3 regions of the Salinicoccus bachuensis genome follow, and region 3 is predicted to be linked to each of the others. Evidence: riboswitches for the same ligand, from Rfam matches in the RefSeq annotation. Region 3 holds a riboswitch; each other region holds the start of a gene.
What was found. Region 3 has a riboswitch for S-adenosylmethionine ahead of RQP18_RS11575 (LLM class flavin-dependent oxidoreductase). Riboswitches for the same ligand answer to the same signal wherever they lie in the genome.
Positions count from the first base shown of each region.

Region 1: it holds a riboswitch for S-adenosylmethionine, as region 3 does, so the genes downstream of both, metK (methionine adenosyltransferase) here and RQP18_RS11575 (LLM class flavin-dependent oxidoreductase) in region 3, are expected to answer to the same signal.
Region 2: it holds a riboswitch for S-adenosylmethionine, as region 3 does, so the genes downstream of both, RQP18_RS02415 (methionine ABC transporter ATP-binding protein) here and RQP18_RS11575 (LLM class flavin-dependent oxidoreductase) in region 3, are expected to answer to the same signal.

Region 1 is NZ_CP138333.2:1,654,217-1,656,488, forward strand. Features, by position in the region: gene metK (methionine adenosyltransferase) at 1-1,121, opposite strand, end outside; SAM riboswitch class I at 1,212-1,317, opposite strand; gene pckA (phosphoenolpyruvate carboxykinase (ATP)) at 1,469-2,272, shown strand, end outside.
Region 2 is NZ_CP138333.2:461,757-464,028, reverse strand. Features, by position in the region: gene RQP18_RS02415 (methionine ABC transporter ATP-binding protein) at 1-992, opposite strand, end outside; SAM riboswitch class I at 1,096-1,194, opposite strand; gene RQP18_RS02410 (thioredoxin family protein) at 1,235-1,552, opposite strand; gene RQP18_RS02405 (toprim domain-containing protein) at 1,503-1,916, opposite strand; gene gcvH (glycine cleavage system protein GcvH) at 1,972-2,272, opposite strand, start outside.
Region 3 is NZ_CP138333.2:2,277,694-2,279,965, reverse strand. Features, by position in the region: gene RQP18_RS11580 (catalase) at 1-726, opposite strand, end outside; SAM riboswitch class I at 1,051-1,151, shown strand; gene RQP18_RS11575 (LLM class flavin-dependent oxidoreductase) at 1,238-2,272, shown strand, end outside.

The DNA.
Region 1 (2,272 bases), 620 kb from region 3:
TGGTCTTCCCGGCCGAAGTGGCCGTAGCTTGCCGTACTCTTGTATATCGGTCGGCGCAGGTCGAGCATATCTATGATGCCGTCCGGAGAAAGGTTGAAAATCTTTCTGATGACTGCGACGATATCCGTCTCGCTGTAGGATGAAGTGCCGAATGTATCCACAGATATGGAAACGGGTTCGCTGACCCCAATTGCGTATGCCAGCTGGATTTCGCATTTGGAAGCGATCCCCGCAGCAACGATATTTTTTGCGATATAGCGTGCTGCATAGGCTGCAGAGCGGTCGACTTTGGTCGGATCCTTGCCGCTGAAGGCCCCGCCGCCATGGCGTGCGTAGCCACCATAAGTATCGACGATGATCTTCCGTCCGGTCAGTCCGGCGTCCCCCTGCGGGCCGCCGATGACGAAGCGTCCCGTCGGATTGATGATATATTTCGTTTCCTCATCAAGCAGTTCGGCCGGCACCACTTCACGGATGACGTGCGTAAGCAGATCCCGCTGGATCGTCTCCTTTTCAATCTCTTCGTGATGCTGTGTCGAGATGACGATCGTATCCACCCGCTTGACCTGGTCATTCTCATCATATTCGACAGTGACCTGCGTCTTGCCGTCCGGTCTCAAATAGTCGATGATATTCTCCTTGCGCGCCTCGGTCAGGCGCCTTGACAGCTTATGGGCCAATGCTATCGGCAGAGGCATCAGTTCTTCAGTCTCATCACATGCAAAGCCGAACATCAGCCCCTGGTCCCCCGCTCCGGTGGATACGGCATCCGTCTCCCTCGTCTCCACAGCATTGTTCACCCCTTGGGCGATATCGGAGGACTGTTCGTCTATTCCGGTAAGGACGGACATCGTCTTGTAGTCGTAGCCATATTTGGCAAGGACATAACCGATATCCTTCACCGTCTCCCTCACTATTTTCGGGATGTCCACATAGGTGTTCGTGCTTATTTCTCCGACGATCAGTGCCATGCCTGTATTCACTACAGTTTCACAGGCGACCCGGGCATGGGGGTCCCCTTTCAGTATTTCGTCCAGGATTGCATCCGATATCTGATCCGCAATTTTATCAGGATGTCCCTCCGTCACGGATTCGGAAGTAAAAAGTCTACGCTCTGCCATTAAAAATATCTCCTTTATGATTATTAGCTATCTCCCAGTAGCAAAAAATAAAGCCTTTTCCCAATAATACGAGAAAAGGCTCCGCTCTTCCCCTTATCGATCAGAATAACTTCTGCATCCTTTAGCACCTTTCTTTGTTGAAAAGAGGTTGCTGGGTTTCGTCGGGTATGTTCCCTCCACCGGCTCTTGATAAGAGATAACTTAACATATAATATACTAGATGATGGGAATCAAATCAAGGTAATAATATTTTACAATTATTATGTCACATCAATTATCAATGTGTTATACTAATTCGTGAAAGTACCTGATTACTTTGTAAACTACATAAAACGGGGGCAATAATTATGGTAAACCATTCCGAACGCATTCAAAATCTGGTGGCTAAGGATACTTCGCATGTCCAGCTTTCCACATCCAAGCTGGTCGAAAAGTCTTTGAAGAGGGGAGAAGGCAGACTGACGGAGACGGGTGCGCTGCGTGCTGAAACGGGCAAATATACCGGACGCAGCCCGAAGGACCGCTTCATCGTCGAAGATGGTGTATCAAAGGACAAGGTCGACTGGGGTGAGGTCAACCAGCCCATCTCGGAGACGGTCTTCGACAATCTGTTCACCAAGGTCATCGACTACCTGGGGGAGAAGGAGGAGGTCTTCGTCTTCAACGGCTATGCAGGCGCTGATGAAAGGACACGCCTCAACCTCAGTGTGGTGACCGAGTTCAGCTGGCACAGCATGTTTGCGCGTACGATGTTCATCCGTCCGGAAACGAAGGAAGAAGCCCTCGGCATGGATCCACAGTTCACGATCGTTTCTGCACCGACCTTCAAGGCCGACCCTGAGACCGATGGAACCAAATCGGAAGCATTCGTCATCGTGTCCCTCGAAAAAGGCATCATACTGATCGGTGGCACGGAATATGCGGGAGAGATGAAGAAATCCATCTTCTCGATTATGAACTACCTGCTGCCCGAGCAGGACGTAATGAGCATGCACTGCTCTGCCAATGTAGGGGAAAACAAGGATGTCGCCCTCTTCTTCGGCCTCTCCGGTACAGGCAAGACGACGCTGTCTGCGGACGCCCAGCGCGAACTCATCGGTGATGATGAGCACGGCTGGAATGAAAACGGCGTGTTCAATATCGAAGGGGGC
Region 2 (2,272 bases), 800 kb from region 3:
TGCTCAGCCAGTTCCTTCTCCAGGCTTTCAAGGTCCGCATCATCAATATCGATCGCCACATACAGGTGGCCATAGGACTCATTATTCGTCCGCTTGATGTTGCCCGAAAGGATGTTCAGGTCGAGATTGTATTTCTTGACGACCTGCGAGACGATCGGCGCTTTCGACTGTGAACCGACAAAGCCGAGCTTGAGTATTTTCGAAGTCGGGAACATCTCCCTGACCTCCTCGAATGACAGGGCCGTCTCCTCATCGTTGATGTCATCTTTGACAAAGCGTTTCGTCACGCCATGCTCCGGATTCTGGAACAGCTTTATCACCGGTCCGGTCTCCACGACCCGGCCGTTCTCCATCACTGCCGCCCGGTCGCATATCTTGCGGATGACATGCATCTCATGCGTGATGAGGACGATGGTCAGATCCATTTCATCACGTATTTTTACCAGCAGGTCGAGCACCTCATCCGTCGTTTCAGGATCGAGCGCACTCGTCGCCTCATCACAAAGGAGCACTTCGGGCCTGTTGGAGAGCGCCCTCGCAATGCCGACCCGCTGCTTCTGTCCACCCGAAAGCTGGCTTGGATAGTTGTCTTCACGCCCCGTGAGGCCGACAAGCTCCACCAGTTCCGCCACACGGCGCGCACGCTCCTTCTTCGGCACACCGGCGATCTCCAGTGGGAAGCTGATGTTGTCGGCGACGGTCCTCGACCAGAGCAGGTTGAAATGCTGGAAGATCATGGAGACCTTCTGGCGTTTCCTGAGCAGATTCGACCGAGTCATCGAACTGATGACATCTTCACCAATCACCACTTCGCCCGAGGAGGGCTGTTCCAGGCCGTTCAGCATTCTGATCAGCGTGGATTTGCCTGCTCCCGAATAGCCGATGACGCCGAATATCTCCCCTTCCCTGATATGAAGGTTGACATCATCCACGGCCTGGATGGTATTGTTCTTCGTCTTGAAAATTTTCGTTGCTTTCCTTATATCGATCATACGTTTCACCCTGACTTGTATATTGGAAAAGTCGTGCATTTTCCGCTCCGCTAAATAAAAAGCCCACTCAAAAGTTGAGCAGGCACCGGTTTTATCCATCAGCCTCTCATCTTCGATCAATCGATCAGTGAATTGGCACCTTGTCACAAAGACGGTTGCCGTGGTTTCGTCGGGCACTTCCCTCCACCACTCTTGATAAGAGTTTCATTATTAGATTGTTAATAATACTATCATCCGCATCCCTATTCGTCAACAAGGAATTCATCGAACACTTCCGTCAGATGGGGTACGGACTGGAATGCATATACTTCCCGGACCAGCTTGCCCTCCCTGAACAGTAGCAGTGCGGGCGCCGATCTGATCTCATACGTTTCTATGAGGTCCTTATGATAGTTCAAATTCATGGAAGTATATGAAACTCCCTTCATTTCCGAGACGATATCGAGCATCCTTTCCGCAATCTGGCAGTTTGCACATATCGGCGCATAGCCATAGAGTACGAACGTCTCCTCAGATTGAATACGGCTGGTAATATCGATTGTCTTTGGTTCTTTCATCATTACTGAACTTACCTTTCATGATCAGGCTTGTATCTACATAGAAATCGTGTCTCATAAGGAGGTTTGCCAAGTAGTCGCGTGGGCAGCGGCCCACTTCACCGAATTTCGGGTCAATATATATGTGAGTACTTTCACTCAGATGTTTTTTAAACCATTTCCTGATGTTTCTTCCCTCTTTGTCCGCATCGGACAGGATATAGATGTCGGAGCCATTCAGCTGGTCGAGAATCTCATCCAATTTTGAGATTCCCATTGTACCATGGGTGCATATGATCTGTACAGGTTCAATCAATACTTCTTCGATGCGCCGCTTATCCGTCTTTCCTTCGACAATGAGCACTTTATCGGAAAAATACACTGCCATCACCCCTGGTATCATATTTTAAAAAAACTCCAGACGATGTCCAGAGTTTCAGTTTTTATGCATCCACCATTTCTTCGTAGGCATCCGCATCCATCAGTTTATCAAGTTGTGATTCATCGGACAGTTCAATGACCACCATCCATGCTTCCTCATAAGGAGATTCATTGACAAGCTCAGGGCTGTCCTCGAGTCCTTCATTGATCTCGACTACTGTACCACTGAGTGGTGCATACAGTTCGGATACCGTCTTTACGGACTCCACACTGCCGAATGACTCCCCAGTAGTAATTTCATCGCCTTCAGCAGGCAGCTCCACAAATACGATATCACCGAGCTCGGATTGGGCGAATTCCGTA
Region 3 (2,272 bases):
CTGTGTCGCATGGGCGACATTCTGGGATTGGATGTCGTGCGCCTCCTCCTGTGTCAGGTTGCGGATGCCCTGTTTCGGCTCCCAGTGGTATTTGACGAGTACGGATTCACCCTTGTCATTCACCCATTTGTAAGTGTTGACGCCGGAACCCTGCATGTGCCGGTATGAGGCTGGAATACCCCAGGGCGAGAACAGGAATGTGATCATGTGCGTCGCTTCCGGCGAACGGGAGACGAAGTCGAACATCCGTGTCGGATCGGGCACATTGGATACCGGATCTGCCTTGAAGGCATGAATCATATCAGGGAACTTCATGGCATCACGGATGAAGAAGATCTTCAGGTTGTTGCCGACGAGGTCCCAGTTGCCGTCCTCTGTATACATTTTTATGGCGAAGCCCCGTGGGTCGCGTTCCGTTTCAGGCGAATCCTTGGCGCCTGCGACGGTGGAGAAGCGTACCATGAGTGGCGTCTTCTTGCCTTCGCCGGAAAACACTTTCGCGCGTGTATACTTTTCTGCCGGTTCGTCCCCGACTTTGCCGTAGGTTTCAAAGTAGCCGAATGCGCCGGTACCCCGCGCATGTACCACCCGTTCCGGTACTTCTTCGCGGTCGAAGTGCGACATCTTTTCAAGGAAATGGTAGTTTTCCATCGTCGCCGGTCCCCGGTCGCCGATGGTGCGCAAGTTCTGGTTATCTGTGACGGGCCGGCCCTGCCGGGTCGTCATCGTATCGCGTTCCGCTTCTTTCTCGCGTGGAATCTCATTTTCTTTCTGATAGTTCTTATCTGCCAAAATCAAAACCTCCTATGATCTGGTTCGTGACCAATTACGGAAAGATGATGCTTGGAAACATGTCAATCAGAACAGTCTACTGTTTATACTGATTCCAATCTGTACACAATACAATTATAGTGTCAGAACAGTCTGAAATCAAATGATATGAAAGATATACATGCCAAATCCAATTCCTATAAGAAAACTAGAATTTGGTGTTGACTTTGAATATCCTATGGGATATATTAGTCATCATAACTTAATAATTTCAGAAAATTCTTATCAAGAGAGGTGGAGGGACTGGCCCTTTGAGACCTCGGCAACAGACCGTATGTGAACTGTGCCAATTCCAGTAGCGATTTGCTAGAAGATAGGAAGAGATGTTCTATTTTATAAAATAAAGCCCCTCTTCTTATTTTCAAGAAGCAGGGGCTTTTCAATATCAAAAAGCGGAGGTATGAACATGTCAAAAAAACAGATCCATCTCAACGGCTTCATCCAGAATTCACCGTCCCCCCATTCCACGGGGCTGTGGAAGCATGAAAAGGACCAGGGTACGGGCCACAACCGTCTGGAATACTGGATTGATACGGCGATGACACTGGAGCGCGGAAGGTTCGATGCACTCTTCATTGCAGATGTGCTGGGGACCTACAGCGTCTATGGAAACAACCATGATGCAGCGGCAAAGCACGCCGTCCAGCTGCCCGCCCATGATCCGACACTCGTGATTCCTGCCATGGCAGCCGTTACAAAGCATCTCGGGTTTGCACCGACGATTTCGACTACATATGCACAGCCCTATTCCCTGGCACGTCAGCTGTCGACGCTGGATCACCTGACCGAGGGCCGGGTGGCATGGAATGTTGTGACATCATACCTTGAGAGCGAAGCCGTCAACATGGGGCTCGAGCAGCGACTGCCGAAGGAGATGCGGTACAACCGTGCAGATGAATTCCTCCAGGTCGTGTACAAGCTCTGGGAGGACAGCTGGGCGGAAGATGCCGTCCAGTATGACAGGGAAAACGATACGTTTGCAGACCCTGACAAGGTGCACATGATCAACCACCGCGGCGAATTCTTCAATGTGCCGGGGCCGCATCTTGTGGAGCCCTCTCCCCAAAGGACGCCTGTACTTTTCCAGGCGGGGGCATCGCCGAAGGGGCGCGACTTTGCAGCGAAGCATGCGGAAGCGGTGTTCACGAAGAATCATTCCCTGGAAGCCCTGGCAGCCTATGTGAAGGATATCAGGGAACGTACGGTGGCCCAGGGCAGAAATGCAGACGACGTCAAAGTGTTTCCGATGATCCTGCCGATCATCGGGGAGACCGAGGCGGAAGCCTATGAAAAATATGAAGCGCTCCAGAACAGCGTGAGCTACGAAGGGACGGCGTCACTCCTGTCCGGCCACACGGGCATCGATTTTTCCCAGTATGATCCGGACCAGTATATCGAAGACATCGAGACGGAAGCGGTACAGGGGAACCTCGACATGTAT